DNA from 4 places in the Sphingobacterium sp. UME9 genome. Region 4 is predicted to be linked to each of the others. Evidence: riboswitches for the same ligand, from Rfam matches in the RefSeq annotation. Region 4 holds a riboswitch; each other region holds the start of a gene.

Region 1 (6,156 bases), on a different contig from region 4:
GCTAGTCCTTCGCAAGCAATATTGTTTGTCACCAATGAGTCCGATAAATCGACCGATTTTATCATGCGTCTACACGAAAAAAATGCTGCTGAGATTTTCAAACAGGTACCTTTTAGCACAACAAAGTTATTGGTCACAAAAACTGATGCAAAAAAACTTACATTCATCGTTAAAAATCACCAGTGGACCATCGACGTATTGTCATTGAAGCAACGTCATGCCATGATCTTGTTTGATGGATTAGCAAAACCCAAGATCATATACGATAGTAATACCTATCTGGCAGCAGCCAAACCGATATTAAACACCAGCACACCAATTGCGTCAAAGAAAGCTTCGGCACAATATAATGCCTCACATTTCTTTGACTCAATCGCACAAGTTCAATTTATTCCATCCGGGCAATATGCAGCGGCTGTTATCGCAAATCCCGCTCTTCCTCTTTATTACAGTCAGCGTAAGAATATATGTGACGGCACTTATGTAATGCAGCAGTTTTCGGACGAAAATGAGGTGCAATCCGGTGCAATTATGACGACTGTATATGAAGAAGGCAAAGAGATCACATCGAACAATCTTTCCGGGGGAAATAATTATTACAACAAAAGATGCTATAATCAATTCGGACTTATCGACTCCATACAGTACCTTCGAAATAGTAAGTGGAGCAGCAGTACAATTTACCGGTATCTCCCAAATGCCATTGTTTCCTACGATCCTACATTTGAATCGGCGATGATTTATCACTTGAACAGTAAACTCCAGGTTATAAAAAGTGAATCCATTCATTTTGTATATCAACGGAGAGACTGGACCATTTACAGTTATGATCAACAGAATCGAATTACTGAAGAGATTTCGGGCAGAAATGATCAAAGAGAAAGTCGCGTCCGCTATCAGTATGATAGTCCGGAAACAAGTGACTACTCACTACGCCAAACCTTCGATCAAAGCGATCGACTGACAGCCGAAATCAAGCGATCGTACCGAGCCAACGAAACGATTGATGAGTTTTATTATGAGGGTGTATTACAACAAAAATCTATTGTAAAAGATCTCGGAAACTGTACCTACGAAAGCTTGATATATAACAAGGAGGGAAAGTTAACAGCAAAATACATACAGGCAAAGAAAACCAACTAAACGAACTGAAAAACTGCACTAAGCTCAGACAATAAGATTCTTGATTTTGATAAAAAAATATTCGACGAAATTCGGCAAAAAACACATTTCTGCACTAATTTTGATAGCGATACATAAACGTCAAATTGAGAAAAAGAAAACTGATCAGTCAACACCATCCCATACTCTATTTTATTGCAGTATGGGCGAGAAGAGTGCAGCGCAAAGCCGTTTGGCTATTTGATAATAAGAAATACAGCACAGCTAAATCAGCTGAAAAACTTCCCTTTCGTATTAAAAAGCATCAGTCTGTCTTATTAAAAAAATTGGGCGAAAATAATATGCAACTGCAGATCAACAAAGTTACCAACCTGAAAATTGCAGCAGCACAGATTAATAGCATTCTGATCAGACCGAAGGAAACCTTTTCATTTTGTAAACTCGTTGGACTACCCACTGTAAAAAAAGGATATCTGCCCGGCATGGAGTTATCCTTTGGTGAAGCAAGAGCGGGTATTGGCGGTGGAATCTGTCAAATATCCAACCTCATCCATTGGCTTGTTATCCATAGTCCACTCACCGTCAATGAACGTTATCACCACTCTTTTGACCCTTTTCCTGACGATGGCCGTGTTTTGCCATTCGGTAGTGGAGCTACCGTCTTTTATAACTATCGTGATTATCAATTCACCAACAACACGCCTTACACCTTTCAAATAAATCTCTGGTTCACAGACAAATGTTTAGAAGGTGAATTGAGGATCGATCAAGAACTGGATTTTGCGTATCATGTCTTTGAAAAAGAACATCAATTTCTTAAAATAGACAATCAGTTCTTTCGTAAAAATGAGATTTGGCGCGAGAAGTTTTTAAAGTTTCAGGGTGGAAAAGTTTTAGAGACAGAGCTCTTGACCAAAAATTTTGCCCGCGTCACCTATGTTCCTACTGCGTATATTGAAATTAGTGCCGATCAAAATACGGCCGATTAATTCAACAAGCTAAGTGATCGAAAAATGACTGATATGAAAAGTCCTCTTTTTTGTTTAAGTTTGGTCTGGCTTTGGGGGTATTCTGTATAGAATTGAGATAGTCCCTTTGAACCTGATTCGGTTTATACCGGCGTAGGGAAAAGCAAAAATCCACTGTACAGCATACTCCTTTACTGCACAGGCTATCGCTCTTCTTCCCTCCAAGGCCACAAAGTACATCTTAGCATATGTAAAAAGAATGGAAGATTCAATTATCAATTTATTAGAGCAGCTGAGGGTTGAAAAACCCCTTGTACACAACATCACAAACCTAGTCGTGATGAACAATACTGCCAACGCACTTTTAGCCTTAGGAGCGTCCCCTGTGATGGTACACAGTCCATTAGAAGTACGCGAGGTTGTCGATATTGCACAAGCTCTTGTCATTAATATCGGCACCTTGAGTGAAGAAACAGCCGAAGCTATGCTGGTTGCTACCGAACATGCCAATACCATTGGACGGCCATGGGTACTTGATCCTGTTGGTGCTGGAATATCAGCATTCCGCAATGATTTATTATCCAATCTACTGGATCTCAAACCAACGGTTATTCGTGGAAATGCATCAGAAATCATGACGCTATACAACTTCAACCAACCGAACACAAAAGGAGTCGACAGCACGACAGCAAGTAAAGATGCCCTCCGATTTGGCCAATTATTACAAGAGCAAACCGGCTCCATTATCTGTATTTCTGGAGAAGTAGACTATATCCTTTCACAGCAATACCGGGTTGAAGTTTTTAATGGCAACCCTTTAATGACACAGGTAACTGGACTTGGCTGTAGCGCTACTGCGCTTATTGGTGCATTTCTAGGTGTTACAGACCAATATTTTGAAGCAGCTGTTGCCGGTGTGTCCATTTTGAGCTTGGCGGGAGAACTCGCTGCCCAAACAGCAGCTGGCCCGGGTACCCTGCAATTGAATCTCTATGATGAACTCTATCAGCTCAATGCAGAACGTCTAAAATCAAAGCTCAAGATCAAACGCTATGCGCATTAATCCGCTTTTCCCCTACCCTTTATATTTGGTGATTTCTGAGCGAGACTGTTATCCTCAAAATTGGCTCAGTGTCGCGGAAGAGGCCATTATTGGTGGAGTCGATCTTATACAACTGCGCGAAAAAGCTGACGATCCGGCTACATTTTTGGATAAAGCCTTGCGCTTGAAAAAACTGACCGATCATTATGGTATTCCGCTCGTGATCAATGATGTTGTAGCAATCGCTGCCCAAATCGAGGCATGGGGAGTACATGTGGGTCAAAATGATTTCCAGCCGCTCGCTATTCGTGAAAAATATGGCGATAAATTAACTATTGGCTGGTCAATAGAAGACATGCAACAACTGGAAAGTCAACAAATGTACGCCGTTGACCACCTTGGTGTAAGTCCCATTTTTTCAACGAAAACAAAGGTGGATACGGTTACTGAATGGGGAATTGCGGGTTTAAAACAACTTCGGAGTAGGACGGAAAAACCATTGATCGCAATCGGAAGGATGAACTTACAAACTGCAGAAGAGACCTGGAATGCAGGTGCAGACTCCATTGCAGTCGTTTCGGCCATATGCCAAAGTCAAGATCCCAGAGCTGCCAGTGCACAACTAAAAGAACTATTAAAATGACAAAAGATAAAAAATACCGCGTCCACACTGTACTCAGCATTGCAGGTTTCGACGGTAGTGGTGGTGCAGGTATACAAGCAGACACCAAAACGATATCTGCATTAGGATGTTATGCCATGAATGCCTTAACTGCCCTACCCGTACAGAATACACAAGGTGTAAGAAATATTTATGAAATTCCTACGAACGCTGTCCGAGACCAATTAGATGCTATTTTTGACGACATCTATCCCGATGCAATCAAAATAGGGATGGTACACAACATTGAACTTGTGGAGCTTATTAGCGCCTATTTAAAAGAATATAAAGGACCTATCGTATTTGATCCAGTCATGGTATCGACCAGCGGGCACAAGCTCATTCACGATGATACAATTCAGGCCTGCATAGAACTTCTTTTTCCTTTAGCAACGCTGATTACACCAAATTTAGATGAGGTAAGTGTTTTAGTAGACGAAGTTATTGACAATGTCGAGAAAATGGAAAAAGCGGGAAATAGCTTGTTGGCCAAGGGGTGTCAATCCGTACTGATTAAAGGCGGGCATCTCCAAAGTCAAGAGTTAACATCCCTGTTGTTCCAGCAGAAGAATCCAACAATTGAATTCAAATCACAAAAAATTAACAGCAAAAATACACATGGCTCCGGTTGTTCGCTTTCTTCAGCAATTGCGAGCCATTTGGCACAAGGCGTTGGCCTCGTTAGCGCAGTAGACTTCGCATTGGCCTATATACACGCAGCAATAGCTGGTAGCAAAGACCTCGTCATTGGCAAAGGAAATGGGCCATTAAATCACTTCCACAATCCGATTAAACTTATTCAATATGAACTGGACTGATCATGCCTGGGATTCAATAACATCAATTTATTCAGATATACTTGCTATGCCGTTTATTGTTCAGCTTAGTAATGGCAGTCTTCCCCTGGATAAATTTCAATTTTACATGCAGCAGGATGCTTTCTATTTAGAAGAATTTGGCCGCGTCCTTGCTTTTATAGGTGCTAAAAGCACGGATAATCAACAAGCATTGGACTATTTCGAATTTGGTCGCAATGCGCTTCTTGTTGAACGGGCATTACACGAAAATTACTTTCGGGAATTTGGTTTAAGTCCTGCCGACAAGAGCAACAAAATCGAACCAACCTGCCATCATTATGTCCATTTTCTAAAAAGTGTAGCCGCTTTCGAGTGCGTTGAGGTCGCTATGGCGGCAACACTCCCCTGTTTTTGGATTTATAAGGAGGTCGGAGATCACATTGTATCGACAGCAAATACACAGGGAAATCCCTATTCCAAATGGATAGAAACCTATAGCGGTGAGGATTTTGCACAGGGCGTTATCAAGGCGAAAAACTACGTTGACAAAATTGCAGCAGAAACTACTGCAACAAAACGGGAGAAGATGCGACAAGTATTTATAACAGCTTCCCAATTAGAGTATCAATTCTGGTTAGCAGCCTACAAACGAAGGGTATGGTAAACAAACTATTGTCCGATACCGAACAGTTGATGTTCAAAAATGAGCATTAACGAAAATAGCACTCAGGAACAAAACTAGTGTTAATCAGTATTTTAAACGGATTTAAAGTTTTGGCACTACTATTATACTATAGGTGGCAGTTAACAATAGAGCCTGTGCATAAGCACATAAGAAACGATAAAAAGGGAAATTAAAATGAAACTTTCAGTAACAATAAATTTAAACTAATAACAGAAAATAATGAAAAGAATCTTAACCATTGCCTTTATTTCATTTTTATATGTAGCTCAGGCACAAGAACGCGAAACGCGCAAGATCACTGCTCCAGACGGCATTTCATCGGCAACTTCACTACGTGTGGATTACATTCATTCAAATCGAAATGAAGTTGTTGTTGAAGCAAACAACCCTGAACATTTATCCCTTATAGAAACGACCGTAAAAAACGGTACACTGTACGTACAGTATAAAAGAAATACGCAAATTAGAAATGCGAGAAACAATCGTGTAATTGTTTATTCAAGTAAGATACCAACACGTTTCTCAGCATCTTCTAGCAGTTCAATTCATACCGATGAAACTATTAAGGCCGATAAAATTTCTGTTGACGTATCTTCTTCAGCAAGCATATCTCTTAAAAAATTAATTGCGGATGATATAAGCCTTTCAACCAGTTCTTCGAGTAGTTTAACAACGGATGTGAGCAGTAAAAATTTGCAGGTATCTGCAAGTAGTTCGTCCAGCCAAGACATTTCGGGAAGTGCTTCAAATTTAAATTTGAACACCAACTCATCGGCATCGGTTGATATGAGCCGTTTCTCAACAACAAATGCCCAAATACAAGCGAATTCGTCTGCAAATGTAACGCTCAGCGTGAAAGAAAACTTACAGGGAAAGGTTTC
Region 2 (6,156 bases), on a different contig from region 4:
ATAGAAATAAAAGAAATACACGGATTCAATAAGATGAAGAGTAACGCAACCTATATAAGATATAATTTATTGAATCAATTTAATGTTTAAGCAGGTAGTTTGAATGGAAAAACCATCACATACAGTCAATGGTTAAACTATTCCTTTTGGCGGATACTTTATTCCTTATAACAGCTCTCAAAATAAAAAGAGTCTCTTAGTTTTGCATCGGATTCTTTGTAACAAATCATGATTGGAGACCAAGTACCTCGGTGAGGTGGTCGAATTTCAATATTAAAATATCAACGTATGAATTACCAAAAACGATTAAAATGGGCATTTATTTCAGGTATAGCTGGCGCCATATGCTGGATTGTGGGCGATATATATGTCGCGGGCTTTGATGTAGATCCCAAAAACTATCCTCTTTTTTATAGTACATATTCCGAAAAGGTTGACGTTGGACTTGCGACTTTAATGCTTGAAGGATCAATCAACCGCCTCATGTTCGGGGCATTAATTGCTGCGATGACAGCAACTTTATTTCTACCTGGTGTTTGGTTGGTATATCAATACATTTTGGATAAGAATACATGGTATGCCAGGGGAACCTACTATTTACTGGTTATCAGTGTGATGCTTATGCCTTTGGGGCATGCTGTTTTCTATTTTACGGGAGAGATCTACAAAGCAATCTATAACACCGATCCTGTCGCCCACCCCTATTTGTTAAAAATCGCCGCTGGCTTTCAAAAAACAATGTTTATCACATGGGGGACAGCGATCATCACGATGTTAGTCGCCTATTTAATATTTTCAATTTTTATATTTGCTGGTAAAACTAATCTACCAAAATGGGCAGGATTGATCAGTCCGCTATTTCTTACCATTTACCAGCTTCCTTTGAAATTAATCCTACCTCCATCTGACTTAAGAGGATGGATAGGAGCTGCTGCATTTAATATATCTTATTTGATTTTCTTTCTATTGCTTTTGTTTTGTTTCAAACTACCTTCGGAAAAAGAGACATCACAATAACAGCTGACTAGGATAATAGCAGCTTTTGAGTTAACACAAAAGAATTCAATCTCCACCTCAATAGACTTTTTAAAGCTTTCCAAATTAGGATTTCGATAGACAGGAGCACTAGTTTCCCTTACAAATTGACCATCTAAATTGTATCGGCAATGCTCCCGAAATCTTCATTTGTCCTATAAACAAAAAAGACTATCCTAGGATAGTCTTTTTTGTTTATAAGCTCTTTTGCAATAACTTGTGTTGCGAAGCCGTAAAAATATTCCGGAAGATTATATTGATTTCATGTTCGATGGCGGCCCCCGAAATTCCGGTATGCGGATAGAGTCTTATTGTATTTGTCAAGATAGATTCCACAAAATCTCGACTTTGTATCCCTATCTGTTCATAAATTGCTGCATTATCATTGCCATCATGAAGATTTACCCAAGAAAGAGCGACCAAATTCATTATTGCTTCCGTCCGATTAACATAATCTTGCTGAAAGTCATCGAGTACCCTAAACGCTTCTTTACTTTCAGTCTTCTCCCATTTGGATTGATTGCTTTTTAACACAAATAGTTTTTCGATTAAATCCAAAAAGCGCTTATACATTCCCGTAAAGTTGGCCAGTAAAGTCAATTCCGCAAAAGGCATAAAGGGATATTGATACAACAGCTCGCTACGTGTACTTTTTGCCCCATCAATCTCAAAAGACTGGCTACCATCAACGAGTATGTCTTCCAGCGAAAAGGAATGCGAAGCCGTAGCCTCCAATCCAAATGTATCCCAGTCGTAATGCACCAGTACATGGTCACGATCCACAAAAAATGATTTTATCAGTGGTTCACCTTTTTCGTCCAACACGGGTTTTCCTGCCTCCTGAATTGCAGCATTTAAGGTAAAATGGGTTAAATGAGGAGCACCGGTAGCATATCTCCAAAAACCGCGGAGCCGATAATGTTCACCTTCACGTGTAGCTGTACCTGATGCCTGTCCGCTTCCTCCGAAACAAACCCGATCCGTTTTAAAAATCTGATCTCCTAAAACCGGATCAATAAAACCGACAAAGAGATTTGCTCCTGAACATAACGTTACTGTCCAGGCTAGTCCCCCATCCCAATAAGCCAGGTCAGCCAATAAGTTGAGGCCTTCGGGTAGAGTCAGTCCCAATCCACCCAATGCACGGGGAACCCAAATCTTAAACCATTTCCGACGAAAAATGAGCTCGAGTTGTCCATCCGACAATGTTTTCTGATGGATTCCCTTAGCCTGATTATCTTTCAGAATGGCGATATCTTCGCTACTGAGTTGCATATCTTTCTTCACTTATTATTCTCCTCCAATTAAAATATCCACTAAATGCCATAACAAATAAAAACAAAGTCAAGCCCGAATAAAGAAATAGCCCTTTATGGATCAGTAAAGGAATTGCCATCAGATTACTAATATTCAACAATATCCAATTTTCTATCTTCCGTTTTGCCAATAACCACATCCCTGCCCAAGCTGTACAGGAAACCGCAGAGTCCCAAAGCGGTACATCAGAATCCGTTAAATGTACCAATCCGAAATAAAACAACAAAAAACCGAGGGCACAGATTCCCCCTACTATCCACCATTCTTTCGGCTCACAATGCGTTATGGGAGCAGCAACATCACTACTATATTTCCAATAGATCCAGCCATAGATGCTCATGATCAAATAATAGAGATGTAGTAATATTTCTGCATATAGTTTCGCATGGAATAATACGTAAACAGAAATTAAGATACCAATAATCCCAAAAATGTAATTGATCGATTTATTTTGCCGGGAAAACCAAACCTGTAAAACACCAAAGGATACCCCTAACCATTCCGCTATGGTGGCCTGTTGGATCTGTTTTATAAAAGCTTCGAAAATTGTTTCAGAAGTCATCGCCTTGTTTATTATTTCGTGTAATTCATAATAAACCTATGGGAGAAAAACGGACGTTTTTATTGAAATTAAATTCCTACGCCAGCATTACCTGGATCAGGTATATAAAAGCGATTGTACAAGGAGGTACAATCGCTTTTATTGGGTATAATCTCAGCCGAGAATGACCATGGTCATTCCAAGCACCCCATAAGTATATTTTCTGTCGAATTGATTATTCTATATCAATCAATTTCAACGCTTTGTGCGTACGCGTACGCGTTTCTTTACATAGTTGCGCATCATCGTTCAATGATTTCCCGTGTGAAGGAATCATTTCACGTAGTTTTTTACGGTATTCATCTGATTTCGCACGTTCAGGGAAACATCTCTTCAACAGGCTGATCATGATAGCAACTGAGGTCGAAGCTCCAGGAGAAGCTCCTAATAGCGCTGCAATAGAACCATCTGCACTAGAAACGACTTCTGTACCAAATTCTAAAATTCCACCTTTCTTTTCATCTTTCTTGATGACCTGAACACGTTGTCCTGCTTTCTCGATAACCCAATCCTCCAATTTAGCTGTAGGCATAAATTGTTTTAAAGACTCTAGTTTATCTTTTGGTGACTTCATGACTTCAGTAATAAGATACTTCGTCAGAGGTAAGTTGTCAAGTCCGGCTGATAACATCGGACGGATATTGGACAGTTTGATAGAAGCGGGTAAATCGAAGTAAGAACCTTGTTTTAAGAATTTAGTTGAAAAACCTGCATAAGGTCCAAACAATAACGCTTGCTTTCCATCAATATAACGTGTATCTAAGTGCGGTACAGACATTGGAGGAGCTCCAACAGAAGCTTTTCCATATACCTTCGCATGATGTGTATTAATGATTTCTTCATTTACACAACGTAGCCATTGGCCCCCTACAGGAAATCCGCCATAGCCTTTCGCTTCTGGTATTCCAGATTTTTCCAACAACAACAACGAGTGGCCACCGGCCCCAATAAATACAAACTTTGCTTTGATTTCTCTCTTTGTTCCTGTCTTTAAATCTTTGACCTCCACTTCCCAACGGCCATCTTCTTCACGTTCGATGTCGATTACTTCATGGTTTAAGGAGATCGAAATATTTTCTTTATTTTCAAGATTAGCGATCAAATCACGTGTCAACGACCCAAAATTAACATCGGTACCCAGATCCATTTTTGTCGCAGCGATTTTTTCGTCGGCCTCGCGTCCTTCCATCATCAATGGAATCCACGATTTCAACAATGCCGTATCTTCGGTATACTCCATCCCTTTGAACAAGTTTTGGGTCGTCAATGTTTCCCATCTTGTCTTTAGGAATTTAGCATCTTTTTCACCAAAAACCGCACTCATGTGTGGAATACTACGGATAAAATTTTCAGGTTGGGCAATAATGCCTTTATCAACGAGGTAGGACCAAAATTGCTTAGACACTTCAAATTGCTCAGCAATTTTAACTGCTTTATCAATCTTTACAGAACCATCTTTCTGTTCGGGGGTATAATTTAACTCGCATAAGGCAGAGTGACCCGTGCCAGCATTATTCCAAGCGTCAGAACTTTCAGCAGCCACAACATCCAAACGCTCAAGAATTTCAATATTAACGTCTGGGCTTAATTCATTGATTAGAGTACCCAAAGTAGCACTCATAATACCGGCGCCGATCAGAACAACGTCAACTTCTTTATTTGATTTTTTGCTCATGTTTTTGTGATTGATGCAAATTTAATATAGTTTTTGGTAAACGTCCAAGTCTTTTGTCAAAAAACTGTACTTTTTAGAACCACTTATTCAAAAATACCATTGATTTATTAAAATAATCCTAAGTGAGCGATCGCTTACCGTAAAATTCTGAAATTGTTTCCTGAAAACACTCCCCCACTCCAAGATAAACACAAGGTCAGCACACAATGTTTTTCTATTTTAAACCGTTATTTATCGAAAGATTTTGTGTTATAATATAGTTTTAACATTTTTGCAGAACATCGAAAGGCAATAGTGTACACAATAGCTAAAAAACAAGATCATTTATTCGCTAATACGACGGCATCGAAAAAACACAAGCACTGTGGAATAACCAAGATAAACCAAATGGAAACGAGTTCATGTTTCGTATTGAATTCCAATAACAGACGGGCTGTGAGAGAAAGACAGCGCGTGGAAAATGGACATAAATGCCTAAGTGTGAATAATTGAAGAACAAATAACTTATACAGATGAAAATACTTGAAGGAAAAATTGCTTTAGTAACAGGAGCATCAAAAGGAATCGGAAGGAAAATTGCGGAAGTGTTTGCACAACATGGTGCTAACGTCGCTTTTACATATCTTTCTTCTGTCGAAAAAGGACAGGCGCTAGAACAGGAGCTTCAAGCTTTCGGCACCAAAGTGATTGGTTATCGCTCTGACGCTTCAAAATTCGAAGAAGCAGAACAATTAATCAATGCGATCGTTGCCGATTTTGGAGGATTGGATATCGTTGTAAATAATGCCGGTATCACAAAAGACGGCTTGTTAATGCGTATGACCGAAGAGAATTGGGATGATGTATTAAATGTCAACTTAAAATCTGTCTTTAACGTTACAAAAGCTGCTTCGAAAATTATGATGAAAAACCGTAAAGGTTCATTTATCAATATGTCTTCAGTTGTTGGAGTTCAAGGAAATGCCGGTCAGGCAAATTATGCCGCATCAAAAGCTGGTATTATTGGGTTCACAAAATCTATCGCTAAAGAATTAGGTTCTCGTAATATCCGTGCAAACGTAGTTGCTCCAGGTTTTATACGTACCGAAATGACTGATGTACTGGATCCTAAAGTTGTGGCTGGATGGGAAGCCGGAATTCCATTGAAACGTGCCGGCGAACCAGAAGACGTTGCCAATGCATGTCTTTATTTAGCATCTGATTTATCAGCATACGTAACCGGACAGGTTCTTCCTGTTGATGGTGGTATGTTATAAAATAAACAGGCTTAGGTTGAGTTTTCTTAACTTGACCTAAGCCTGTTCTTTAGTTATATTTCACGGCCTATCCTGATCTATTTCTACGAAACACCTATACACGCCACAATTAACGGTTTTCTTTTCCAAATTTTAGTTAATTTTGTCCATCAAATTTTTAAATGCTATGACGAACTGGAAGGATTTTTTTGACATTAAAACCGAGGATGATTTTAATCAGCATTGTTTAGATACCTACCAATTCCAAAGCCAGCATTGCAAAGTTTATCGTG
Region 3 (6,156 bases), on a different contig from region 4:
GCATTGATCATGGATGCCCAGGCGTACATATTAGTAAATATTCCGTAGGACGCAGGTGGATATTTGAGGACATACAATGGCGTCATGACGAAATACAGCATACGGGCTATAATCGTACTCAGGCCATAGATCATGGTCTGTCCGGCGAATTTTTTAAGTACTGACAAGGCGAAACGGCTTAAGATTGAACTCTTTTAACTACTTCAAAATTGGAAAAGCCCTTCATTTCGCCTTCCTTTACCTCAACACTTTCAACGATTGCACCCTCGGGTCCTTCTTGGCAGAACTCCAACAGTGAATCTAGTGCAAAATCGTCGCCCTCGCCCTCTATATAGACAGAACCATCTTTTAAATTGACAACAAAGCCTCTAACACCGACTTGATCTGCAACCGCCTTGGTTGTCAATCTAAAAAAGACCCCTTGTACTTTACCTCTTATTGAAATATTCAAATGTTTCATCTGTAACTTATTTTTTCTTCCATCGGTCAGATGGAACTTACCATGACTATAGTTTCGTTATTATAGTCATGGACGGTTCAATAAGAGCAAAAGTACAGAAGTTTTGGGGAATTAAATACTACGCTAAACGTTTTACCTTAACATCTTCATTTAGGCGCATGTGTTCCATACCTTGCAACAACACAATCCCAGGTTTTTTACCCACTTCAAGTGAGCCAAATTCATTCTCAATGTTCAACGCGATAGCACCATTGATTGTAGCCCATTGAATAGTCTGCAAGAAATCGAGATCCTCAAAGTGCGCATGCAATACCTTTAGCTCCTCCAAAATGGACAATGTATCGTTTGAAGCTAAACTGTCCGTTCCGATTACTAAACGCTGTCCGGCATTCATAAAATTCTGAACCTTTGGTAATGTTCCCTCAATATAAAGGTTGGCTTTTGGACAGAGACACCACATCACATCACGATCCATACGCTCTACAAAATCCAAATCTTTAAGAGAGGTATAGGTGTTATGAACCAACAATAATTTATTTGGATAAGGCAAATAAGGAAGATAAGACTGAATCGAATTTCTTGCCTGCGCCTTAATCGCATCAGCATTTTTTCCTATACTTTTATAAAAGTCCAAGAACTCACCCATTTTATAACGGAACAGTTTATTCTCCTCTTCACTTTCTTGATTGTGAATACTGATAATATTTGTTTCCGGAACCATCTTCTTGAATTTCTTAAAAAGGACCTTCGAACAAGAATAGGGAGCGTGCGGAGTAATGGATACATGCCCATTCCTAAACTCTTGGGTCAACGATTTAGCCTCCTTTAACTTAAAGTCAGCTTCTTCAGGTTCAATTCCGAGCACCTCCACAAATGTGTGATATAATATCTGTGAATCTTCCTTCAATTTTGAAGAATTATCAGTGTTGGCGTGATCTCCGACTGCGACAATACCATTTTCGTACATATCTCGATCGGCTTTGGCCATAGCGTCATCTATTTTTTTCATCGATGCCGACCGCGTTGTCATCACCTTACTGAGAAAGCTCGGAAGCCCCGTACCTTTAGGAACAATACCTTTCATATGCGACAATTCAATGTGGCAATGTGCATTGATAAAACCTGGAATTATCACTCCTTCATATCTCTCAACCTTCGTTTTATCTGAAGGTGTAAATGAAGTTGGGTCATAGATACCTTGAATTACCCCCTCCTCATCTACCGAAACAATACCGTCTTTTATTGGCATTGAAGTAATCGGCAGAATATAATTAGCGCTTAAATATTTTAACATTTTATCTCCTCACTATCAATTTAGTAACTAAAATTTTTTGACCTGTATGAATACATACCTCTAGTAGAAAAATTCATGCCAAGGTACCTAAAAAGAACAATAAATACCAAAAACAACAATTTGCACAAATTTTTAACCAAAAAGAAATAATACCGCAAATCCACTCTTTTCCATTTGTCATAAATTACTTCTTTATACTTCATTTCAATTTTAAATTTATATATTCGCAGCATCGAATAGGGGTGCCTTGTTTTGTCAGGAACACAAATAAAGGCTGAGATTATACCCAACAGATTAAATTCTGTACACCTGATCCAGATAATGCTGGCGTAGGGAGAGGTTAGTTAAATAGTGCGGTCATAGTAACCCCTTGCTATGATTTGTTTAACTCAAACAAAATACATTACCATGATCAAATTTTTGATTTGTAGCTCCTTAGCTACTATTTCAAGCCAAATTGCCATTGCGCAACAAAATCTGACAATTAAAGCTGTAGACAATACCAATCAGACCCCCTTACAGTATGTTTCCATATCCATAGATGGACAAGCATCCTTCGCTGGCCAATCGGACAAAAATGGACTGATTAAACTATATCGTATCAATACAGGTAAGCACCAGATCCAGGTATCTTCTCTTGGATATAAAACATGGAGCCAAAATGTGGATGTTAAAGACAATTTGGAGCTTACGGTAGCGTTAGAACCTAGTACAATTCAAATGGAAGAGGTGCTTGTTCAATCTACCCGTGCCAAAAGAAATGCTCCTACAACCTTTAAAAACATCTCCAAAGAAGAAATAACGCGTAATAACCTCGGCCAGGATATTCCATTCCTTTTAAATCAGACTCCATCCGTGCAGGTCAATTCCGATGCCGGTGCAGGCATAGGTTATACCGGAATGACAATCAGGGGATCGGATAATCAACGAATCAACGTAACATTAAATGGAATCCCTTTAAATGATGCGGAGAGCATGGGTTCATTTTTTGTAAACCTTCCCGACTTTGCCTCTTCTACCGAGAGCATCCAAGTTCAGCGTGGTATTGGGACTTCGACGAATGGTGCCGGATCATTTGGAGCCTCATTAAATATTCAGTCCAATACGTTAGTCGAAACCCCTTACGCAGAGCTCAACAATTCATTTGGCTCCTACAATACCTGGAAAAATACAGTCAAGGTAGGTACCGGGCTAATTAACGACAAATTTGCCTTCAATGCCAGATTATCTCGAATCAGTAGCGATGGTTATATCGAAAGAGGTAGTTCAGACTTACAGTCTTTTTATGTGGACGGAGGTTATTATGGCAAGAAACATATTTTAAAAGGAATTGTATTCTGGGGAAAAGAAAAGACATATCAAGCCTGGAATGGCGTTCCCGAACCATTGATTACTGGCGATCGATCACGCATGGATGACTATGCAGATAATGCACTCGAAATCTCGGGCGCAGAGAAAGATCGTTTCATGAACGCCGGCCGGAATTATAATCTATATACGTATCAAAATCAAACAGATAATTATACGCAGAAACATCATCAACTTCATTATACCAATATCCTGAACGACAAATTGACGCTCAATACAGCCCTACACTATACAAGAGGTTATGGTTACTATGAAGAAATGAGACCCGGAGATAAACTAAGTAAATACGGTTTGCCTAACGTCATCATTGGTAAAGATACCATACAAAAAACAGATCTCGTCCGCAGGAGATGGCTTGATAATTATTTTTATGGCATGACCTATGCACTAAATTACAGACCGAATGATCAGCTTGAAATTACTTGGGGTGGAGCTTATAATCAATACAAAGGAAAACATTATGGCCAGGTGATTTGGGCACAATATGCATCAACAGGTTTTCTTGACGATAAATATTACTTCGGGAAATCACAAAAAAATGATTTCAGTAATTTCTTAAAGGTCGATTATAAACTAGATAAGTGGATATTAATGGCCGATATTCAATATCGGAATGTAGATTACCACATGTATGGTGATGATGATAAGGTGAAAAATTATAATTATCATCCTAAGTTTAATTTCTTAAACCCTAAAGCTGGTGCAACTTATTTGCTAAATGACCATTCAAATGTATACGCTTCTTATGCCTTTGCACAAAAAGAACCTGTTCGCAAGGATTTTATAGAGAAAAATAGCGCCTTACCCGATCCGACCCCGGAGAAAATGCAGGACATCGAATTTGGCTATCGCTTTACAAATGAAAAATTCAACATCGGATTGAATGGGTATGGCATGTTTTACAAGGATCAGTTGATCCCAACAGGTGAAATCAGTGATACTGGCTCTCCAATTCGACAAAATGTCAAAGATAGCTATAGAATGGGGCTTGAATTCGATGGATCATGGAACATCAACAAGCAGTTCAACTGGAAAGCAACAGCTAGTTTCAGCCAAAATAAAATTAAAGACTTTGAAGAGGTAATCGGTGATACAAGGATATTTTATTCGAAAACAGACATTGCTTTATCTCCGGGAACGATTTTGTCAAGTAATTTTTCTTATAGTCCGATAACATCACTTACATTCTCTCTTCTATCCAAATTTGTAGGAAGACAATATCTAGATAATTCATCTGCGAAAGAGAGAAGCATTTCCTCTTATTTTGTCAACAATCTGTTAGCAAACTATAGCTTTACAGCATTAGGTATCAAAAACATCAGTGCAACTTTACAGGTCAACAACATCTTCAACGAAAAGTACGAAGCCAATGGCTACACCTTTGGTTGGATGGAAGGTGATACACGAAAATATTATAATTTCTATTTCCCACAAGCACCAACAAATTTCCTATTGGGCTTGAATTTCAAATTTTAGAAACAATTTATTTAAATAAAAAAACGTCTCTTTTTTCCTGAGGAAGCAAGAGACGTTTTTTATTTAATATCGTGGATAAATTGCACATTACATCGTGTTTAACAATCGGAATTTTTACCTTTGGTTTTATACTTTTCATTATGCGCGCAGTTATACAACGAGTGAAAAACGCCTCTTGTACGGTAGATAATCAGATTACAGGCCAGATCCAGAAGGGTTTAATGATTTTATTAGGAGTTGAAGAAGCAGACACAACAGAAGATCTTAAATGGTTAGGACAGAAATTCATCAACTTACGCATCTTCGAGGATGAACAGTGCTTGATGAATAAATCGATACAGGATATAGACGGAAATATCTTACTCATCTCACAATTCACCCTCTTTGCTCAAACAAAAAAAGGAAACAGACCTTCTTTTATCAGAGCAGCAAAACCGGATAAAGCCAAACCAATGTATGAAGAGATGGCTTTATTGTTAAGTCAATTGCTCCAAAAAGAGGTTCAACTTGGCGTATTCGGAGCAGATATGAAAATCGACCTACTGAATGATGGTCCAGTTACCATCGTCATGGATACAAAAGATAAGGACAACTTTTAATTTTTTATTGAAAAAGATGACAATTAAAGAAGCACAAGAGATTATTGACAAATGGATCAATAGTACCGGAGTACGTTATTTCAACGAACTGACAAACACCGCCATACTCATGGAAGAAGTCGGTGAGGTTGCCCGAATAATGGCTCGGAAATACGGAGAGCAATCTTTCAAAAAATCAGACAAAGAAGTCAATTTAGCAGATGAAATGGCCGATGTATTATTCGTTTTGATGTGTCTTGCCAATCAAACGGGAATTGATCTAACAGAAGCTCTGGAACAAAATCTTCAAAAGAAATCAATTCGGGATGCCGACCGCCATAAAAACAACGAAAAACTTAAATAATTGGAGATCGTATTGTTTGTACAACTCTTTGAGATAATATTTAAAGTTTTAAATCGAATACGATGTATAAATTCATAACCTATTCGCTCATAGCGAGCATATGTCTTGCCTCTTGTGCGACAAAACAACAGCTAAATTCTAAGGTCGAGCAGGCCAGTACTTTTAATAAGGCTGCCGTAGTCACAGCGCATCCTTTGGCTTCAGAAGTCGGCGTAAAGATTTTAAAACAAGGTGGGAATGCAATAGATGCTGCAGTTGCCGTGCAATTTGCTCTTGCAGTTGTTTATCCAAATGCAGGAAATATTGGTGGTGGTGGCTTTATGCTCTACCGCGATCATCGGGGTAATTTAGATGCCCTAGATTTTCGTGAGAAAGCTCCTCAAAAAGCATCCCGGGATATGTATCTCGATGCCCAAGGTAATGTTATCCCTGAGTTGAGCCTTTATAGTCAATTGGCCTCAGGCATCCCTGGGTCTGTTGCCGGTATGTGGGAAGCACACAGAAAGTATGGCAAGTTGCAATGGAAAGATCTCGTACTCCCAGCAATACAGCTAGCCAGAACAGGTTTTAAAATCAGTCAACGACAAGCCAATGAGTTTGAAAGCCATAAAGATCG
Region 4 (6,156 bases):
CCCTGCGATATATATTGGAGTTTTTCCATAATTTTTGTTTGCATGCTATAAAATTTTGAACTGGATCAGGGTGCTTCCATAAAGTACCATATAAGGCAATTCCATCTGCACCTTGCTGCATCGGAATAAGACAGTTGCCTTGGTTTATCCCTCCAAGACCGATGAGACCAACAGTAAAGTTGGAGCGTGACGGGAGCTGATCCAGCCTTGCATTATGCACTCCATACCCCACTTTAGAGATGCTCGGAAATAATGGACTTAGAAAAGCATAGGCCCAACATTCATCAAGGCTATTGAATTGATCGATATCATGCACAGATGTTGAACAGATTGTTGTAGGCAGCATTTGATTTGTTGATCTATCCTTTCTATTCTTTTCGTTCATATGAATACGCGCGATTCCGAGCTCAACCGATAGGTGAGGGTGGGAATGTAGGACCAATCTATCCAGGTACGTTGAATCTATAGATTCAACGTACCTGGACATTTGTAGGTCCGTAAAATGATACTTGCGCAAATGCAGGATATCAAGTCCTTCTTTGAACAAAGCATCTATAATCCCTTTTTCAGAAGGGATCGTTTCTGCTGCTGTCAAAGCGATGATCATGAATAAATCTCTTTTCCTTGTGCGATGAATTCCTGCGATTTTTCCAGCATCCCTTGTGCGGCACTATCTCTGATTTCCTGCGTAATTTTCATGGAGCAAAATTTGGGACCGCACATGGAGCAGAAGTGAGCCACTTTGGCCGCATCTGCCGGCAACGTTTCGTCATGATATTCACGTGCGGTATCTGGATCCAGGGAAAGGTTGAATTGATCTTCCCATCTAAATTCAAATCTCGCTTTACTCAAGGCATTATCACGGTATTGTGCACCTGGATGTCCTTTGGCCAAATCGGCCGCATGGGCAGCTAGTTTATAGGTGATTACACCGTCTTTAACGTCTTTTTTATTTGGTAAGCCCAGATGTTCTTTGGGGGTCACATAGCAAAGCATCGCACATCCATACCAACCGATCATCGCAGCTCCAATGGCTGATGTGATATGGTCATAACCTGGAGCAATATCAGTTGTTAAGGGACCCAAGGTATAAAATGGAGCTTCGTCACAACAGGCCAATTGTTTGTCCATATTCTCTTTGATCAATTGCATAGGAACATGGCCCGGACCTTCGATCATCACCTGAACATCGTGTTTCCAGGCGACCTTGGTGAGTTCGCCCAGTGTTTCGAGCTCAGCAAATTGAGCCGCATCGTTGGCGTCCGCAATGGCTCCTGGACGGAGACCATCGCCAAGTGAAAAAGCAACATCATATCGCTTCATGATCTCACAGATCTCCTCAAAATGAGTATAAAGAAAGTTCTCTTTGTGGTGGAAAAGACACCATTTGGCCATGATAGACCCTCCTCTGGAGACAATGCCCGTTACTCGAGATGCCGTGAGATGGATATAACGAAGCAGTACGCCGGCGTGTATGGTAAAGTACGAAACACCCTGTTCGGCCTGTTCAATCAAGGTATCTCTGAATATTTCCCAGGTAAGGTCCTCGGCCACCCCCTTCACTTTTTCGAGCGCCTGATAGATCGGTACTGTACCGATTGGAACGGGCGAGTTACGGATAATCCATTCGCGGGTTTCGTGAATATTTTTGCCAGTGGATAGATCCATGATGGTATCGGCTCCCCAACGACAGGCCCATACCGCTTTTTCAACTTCTTCCTCTATACTTGAACTTACGGCGCTATTGCCAATATTGGCATTAATTTTAACTAGAAAGTTGCGCCCGATAATCATGGGTTCACTTTCAGGGTGATTGATATTATTAGGGATGATTGCTCTTCCGGCAGCGATTTCCTCACGGACAAATTCTGGTGTAATAGCTTTATCATGTGTTCTGGCACCAAAGTTTTGTCCTTTATGCTGATGATCCATTCCGGGGGTGCTGGCCGTGAGCTGCTCGATACGTTGGTTTTCACGGATAGCAACGTACTCCATTTCTGGGGTAATAATGCCTTGCTTTGCATAATGTAATTGGGTGACATTCCTACCGGCAGAGGCTACTTTCGGTTTATGGCTATACGCAAATCGGAGTTCATCCAACGTTGGATCAGAAAGGCGTTTTTGTCCATATTCAGAGCTGATGTTAGCCAGCTGTATGACATCCTGACGATCCAAGATCCACTGATCGCGAAGGCGAGGGAGGCCTTTCCGGATATCGATATGGACGGTGTCATCCGTATAAGGTCCAGAAGTATCATAGATTGTTACCGGCGGATTAATTTCTACCTCTCCATTCGTTAATTTGGTTGGACTCAAGGAGATTTGACGCATAGCGACTTGAATAGGAAATAGTTTTCCGGATACAAAAATTTTCTTTGCATTTGGAAAGGGTGATTGCGTAATTGTTTCAGCTGTCATTTTTTCTGTATTGGGTGAATTACTCGGTTGATTTTTTGGAAATGGCTATCCGCCCTGAGATGCGGTAATTAAGATAATCTGATCGTAAGGTTTAAGTGTTGTCGTAGCCCAGTCCTTTTTGGGGATGACTTTGTTGTTGATGGCCACAGCCACACCCTGAGTTTTGCCAGATAATTCCAAAAGCAACAAGCCTTCAAGTGAAGTAAGTGGGGGGTCGAAAAATCGAATCTGATGGTTTATTGTAAGTTCCATTCCTTAATTTTTTTGGTAAAACTTTAGGAATGGCTACACAAAGGCACAGCAATGCACCTTGTAGACAGCTCACTTTTCCCTACGCCAGTATGATCCGGATCAGGTTATAAGGGTAAAATCTCAGCCTGCACGAGCAGACACCCCTAAAGTTGCGACTAAGATAAGGTTATTTTTATGAAAGTTGCAAGAATTTTATTTTGCAGACTTAGGCATATTGTGCAGGAAAGTACAGGTCAGTATGTGGGAAATATTTGATATATTAGTTTTTTGAATCAGCTAAAACAATTTAACAACCACCAAGAATAGTATTTTTTAATGCGTAGGATTTTATTGACAACACTGTTGTGTATCGCTAGCAACACTTATGCCCAATCTAAAAACAACTGTAGCGTCGTGCAGTTGACATGCGAACATTTGGTCAATCCATTGGGTATTGATGCAATTCACCCGAGACTTAGCTGGCGACTTGAGGACCAACGTAAAGGTGCGGTACAACAAGCTTATCAGATCCTTTTAGGGCAAGATTCGCTGGCACTGCTGAAAGAGACAAAAGATAGCTGGGATAGTGGCAAACAGCTCAGTTCTTCCATGTTAGTGCCCTATACCGGCACACAGTTAAAGCCACAGACTAAGTACTTCTGGAGGGTTAAAGTATGGGATAAGGATGGTGTATCAACACGTTCTGAAATAGCATCTTTCGAAACAGGAATGATGGGAATGGACCTTTGGAAAGGAAAATGGATCAGCGACAATAAGGATATTCATGCGCGGGAAACGCCTTATTTTAGAACAGAATTTAAGGCAAATAAGCAGATAAAATCTGCCCGCGCATATATTGCCGCAGCAGGATTATATGAACTTTCCATTAATGGCCAGCGCGTTGGCGACCATCGTCTGGATCCAATGTATACTCGATTTGACCGACGCACATTGTATGTCGTGACGGACGTAACCCAGCAGCTTCAAAAAGGAGAGAACGCCATTGGCGTTGTTTTGGGGAATGGCTGGTATAATCATCAACCACTGGCCGTTTGGAACTTTGATAAAGCACCATGGCGGGCCCGGCCAACATTCTGTTTAGAACTGAAAATCGTTTATATCGATGGAACGACGGAAACCATTGTTTCGGATAAGCAGTGGAAGACAGCTTCGGGACCAATCACTTATAATAATATTTACACTGGTGAGCATTACGATGCAAGACTGGAAATACCGAACTGGGATAAACCAAAATACGATGATTCGGCCTGGCAGGCTGTTCAGTATAGAAATGCGCCATCTGCACATATCGTTTCCCAACAGATGGTACCGATTCGGCTCGTGAAGTCCTATAAGCCAAAATCAGTGACAAAGATAGACCAACGTACCTATGTGTTCGATATGGGCCAGAATATGGCCGGGATTACAAAAGTTAAAGTGAAAGGAGCTGCGGGTACTATTCTGCGTATCAAGCATGGTGAGCGGTTGTTGGCGGATGGGCATCTTGATCAGTCCAATATTGATGTTTATTATCGGGGCGATAAGGAAAAGGAGCCCTTTCAGACCGATATATTGACCTTAAGTGGTCGCGATGATGAGTTTATGGCAAAGTTCGGTTACAAAGGGTTTCGTTATGTCGAGGTTAGCAGCAGTGCCGCAATTGCATTGGATAGTTCGGCTGTGACCGCCTATTTTATGCATAGTGATGTGCCTGCTATTGGACAGCTCAAGACATCATCAGCGTTGGTCAACAAACTATGGACAGCGACCAACAATGCCTACTTGTCCAATTTGATGGGCTATCCTACGGACTGTCCGCAGCGCGAAAAGAACGGTTGGACAGGGGATGGGCACCTTGCGATTGAAACAGCTTTATACAATTTTGACGGGATAACAGTTTATGAAAAATGGATGGCGGATCATCGTGATGAACAACAGGAGAATGGTGTCTTACCCGATATTATTCCAACTGGCGGATGGGGCTACGGTACCGCAAATGGTTTGGATTGGACAAGCACCATTGCCATCATTCCATGGCAGATTTATCAGTTTTATGGAGACCCACGTGCATTAGAAGAATGCTACCTAAATATCAAACGCTATGTCGATTATGTAGACGGAATCAGCCCGTCTGGGTTGACAACGTTTGGGCGTGGAGACTGGGTGCCGGTGAAGTCACAGTCCAATCTGGAGTTGACCTCATCTGTTTATTTTTATGTGGATGCAACCATCTTGGCTGCTGCGGCCAAATTGTTTGGATACACAGCAGATCAACAAAAATATGAACTGCTAAGCGAAAAAATTAAGACGGCTATCAACGCTAAATTTTTAGATGCTTCCAAGGGTGTTTATAGCAATGGAACACAGACCGAACTGAGTGTACCTCTCTATTGGGGCGTTGTACCCAATGAAATGAAAGCCCGTGTTGCCGCCAACCTGAATAAGAAAGTGGAAGAGACCAACTTTCATTTGGATGTAGGCGTATTGGGTGCTAAAGCATTATTGAATGCGTTAAAAGATAACGGTTATGCAACGACAGCCTATAAGGTCGCGGTACAAGATACCTACCCGTCTTGGGGATGGTGGATTGTAAATGGAGCGACAACATTGTTGGAGAACTGGGATTTAAAAGCAACACGGGATATTTCAGACAACCACATGATGTTTGGCGAAATCGGTGGTTGGTTTTTTAAATCTATCGGCGGGATTCTTCCAGATCCTAAACAACCTGGATTTAAACATGTGCTCTTAAAACCCATCTTCCCCCAGGAATTGAAAGAATCTTCTATTTCTTACAATTCACCCTACGGTAAAATTGTTTCCGAATGGAAGTTAAAGGATAAAATGATCGTATATAATATCCAAATACCTGCTAATGCGACGGCAACATTTTATCCACCGGATAATGTTAGAAGCAGCGATATCGTCCAATTGGAGGCTGGTAAACACAGGCTGGAGCTGAAACTCAAGTAAGCATAGGCTCCGACTTGTTGTTTCGTTGTCTTGACTGTTGGTTTTATTCTTTTATGTAATAATCTATTGGAGGGCTTTTGCGAGTTTACCAAGCTGTTTTAATTTTAAGGCGAGTTCATTGCTCCAGGGTAAGCCAATACAGAGACGCATGCAATGGTGAAATTGATCCTGCAAGGTGAAGATCCTTCCCGGTGAAATGCTAATCTGTAGTTTAAGCGCATAGTTGTATAGTATGCCTGTATCGATGTGTTTTGGAAATTCAACCCATAGGGCGAGTCCGCCCTGTGGGCGGCTTATTTTAGTACCTTCCGGAAAATGGTCCACGATGATAGCGGCATACTGCTGGTAGTTTTCTGTTAATGATCTACGGAGTTTACGTAGGTGGTTTTCATACTTTCCTGTTAATAGAAAATTTCCCACCGCCTCGTTGATGATCGCTGTAGATGATAGGGAATGGATCAGTTTTAGTTTGATAATCTGCTCCTTGTATTTTCCAGGAGCGACCCATCCGACACGGAAACCCGGAGCCAATGT

Evidence for each region. Region 4 has a riboswitch for thiamine pyrophosphate ahead of thiS (sulfur carrier protein ThiS). Riboswitches for the same ligand answer to the same signal wherever they lie in the genome.
Region 1: it holds a riboswitch for thiamine pyrophosphate, as region 4 does, so the genes downstream of both, thiM (hydroxyethylthiazole kinase) here and thiS (sulfur carrier protein ThiS) in region 4, are expected to answer to the same signal.
Region 2: it holds a riboswitch for thiamine pyrophosphate, as region 4 does, so the genes downstream of both, pnuC (nicotinamide riboside transporter PnuC) here and thiS (sulfur carrier protein ThiS) in region 4, are expected to answer to the same signal.
Region 3: it holds a riboswitch for thiamine pyrophosphate, as region 4 does, so the genes downstream of both, A9970_RS19840 (TonB-dependent receptor domain-containing protein) here and thiS (sulfur carrier protein ThiS) in region 4, are expected to answer to the same signal.

The regions. Positions count from the first base shown of each region.
Region 1 covers NZ_LZZP01000013.1:1,178,819-1,184,974, reverse strand. The annotation lists gene A9970_RS23995 (hypothetical protein) at 1-1,143, shown strand, start outside; gene A9970_RS23990 (VanW family protein) at 1,269-2,111, shown strand; TPP riboswitch at 2,175-2,267, shown strand; gene thiM (hydroxyethylthiazole kinase) at 2,350-3,153, shown strand; gene thiE (thiamine phosphate synthase) at 3,143-3,775, shown strand; gene thiD (bifunctional hydroxymethylpyrimidine kinase/phosphomethylpyrimidine kinase) at 3,772-4,611, shown strand; gene tenA (thiaminase II) at 4,598-5,254, shown strand; gene A9970_RS23965 (GIN domain-containing protein) at 5,495-6,156, shown strand, end outside.
Region 2 covers NZ_LZZP01000013.1:1,726,055-1,732,210, reverse strand. The annotation lists gene A9970_RS26440 (DUF6796 family protein) at 289-1,017, shown strand; gene A9970_RS26435 (acyl-CoA dehydrogenase) at 1,231-2,310, opposite strand; gene pnuC (nicotinamide riboside transporter PnuC) at 2,297-2,914, opposite strand; TPP riboswitch at 2,970-3,114, opposite strand; gene A9970_RS26425 (malate:quinone oxidoreductase) at 3,129-4,628, opposite strand; gene fabG (3-oxoacyl-[acyl-carrier-protein] reductase) at 5,141-5,884, shown strand; gene A9970_RS26415 (acyl transferase) at 6,051-6,156, shown strand, end outside.
Region 3 covers NZ_LZZP01000013.1:188,224-194,379, reverse strand. The annotation lists gene A9970_RS19855 (lipopolysaccharide biosynthesis protein) at 1-134, opposite strand, end outside; gene A9970_RS19850 (acylphosphatase) at 179-460, opposite strand; gene A9970_RS19845 (amidohydrolase family protein) at 579-1,754, opposite strand; TPP riboswitch at 1,983-2,108, shown strand; gene A9970_RS19840 (TonB-dependent receptor domain-containing protein) at 2,163-4,598, shown strand; gene dtd (D-aminoacyl-tRNA deacylase) at 4,739-5,197, shown strand; gene A9970_RS19830 (nucleotide pyrophosphohydrolase) at 5,214-5,540, shown strand; gene ggt (gamma-glutamyltransferase) at 5,603-6,156, shown strand, end outside.
Region 4 covers NZ_LZZP01000003.1:1,565,889-1,572,044, reverse strand. The annotation lists gene A9970_RS08335 (thiamine phosphate synthase) at 1-607, opposite strand, end outside; gene A9970_RS08340 (thiamine phosphate synthase) at 1-44, opposite strand, end outside; gene thiC (phosphomethylpyrimidine synthase ThiC) at 604-2,418, opposite strand; gene thiS (sulfur carrier protein ThiS) at 2,464-2,670, opposite strand; TPP riboswitch at 2,730-2,825, opposite strand; gene A9970_RS08320 (alpha-L-rhamnosidase) at 2,986-5,622, shown strand; gene A9970_RS08315 (PLP-dependent aminotransferase family protein) at 5,686-6,156, opposite strand, start outside.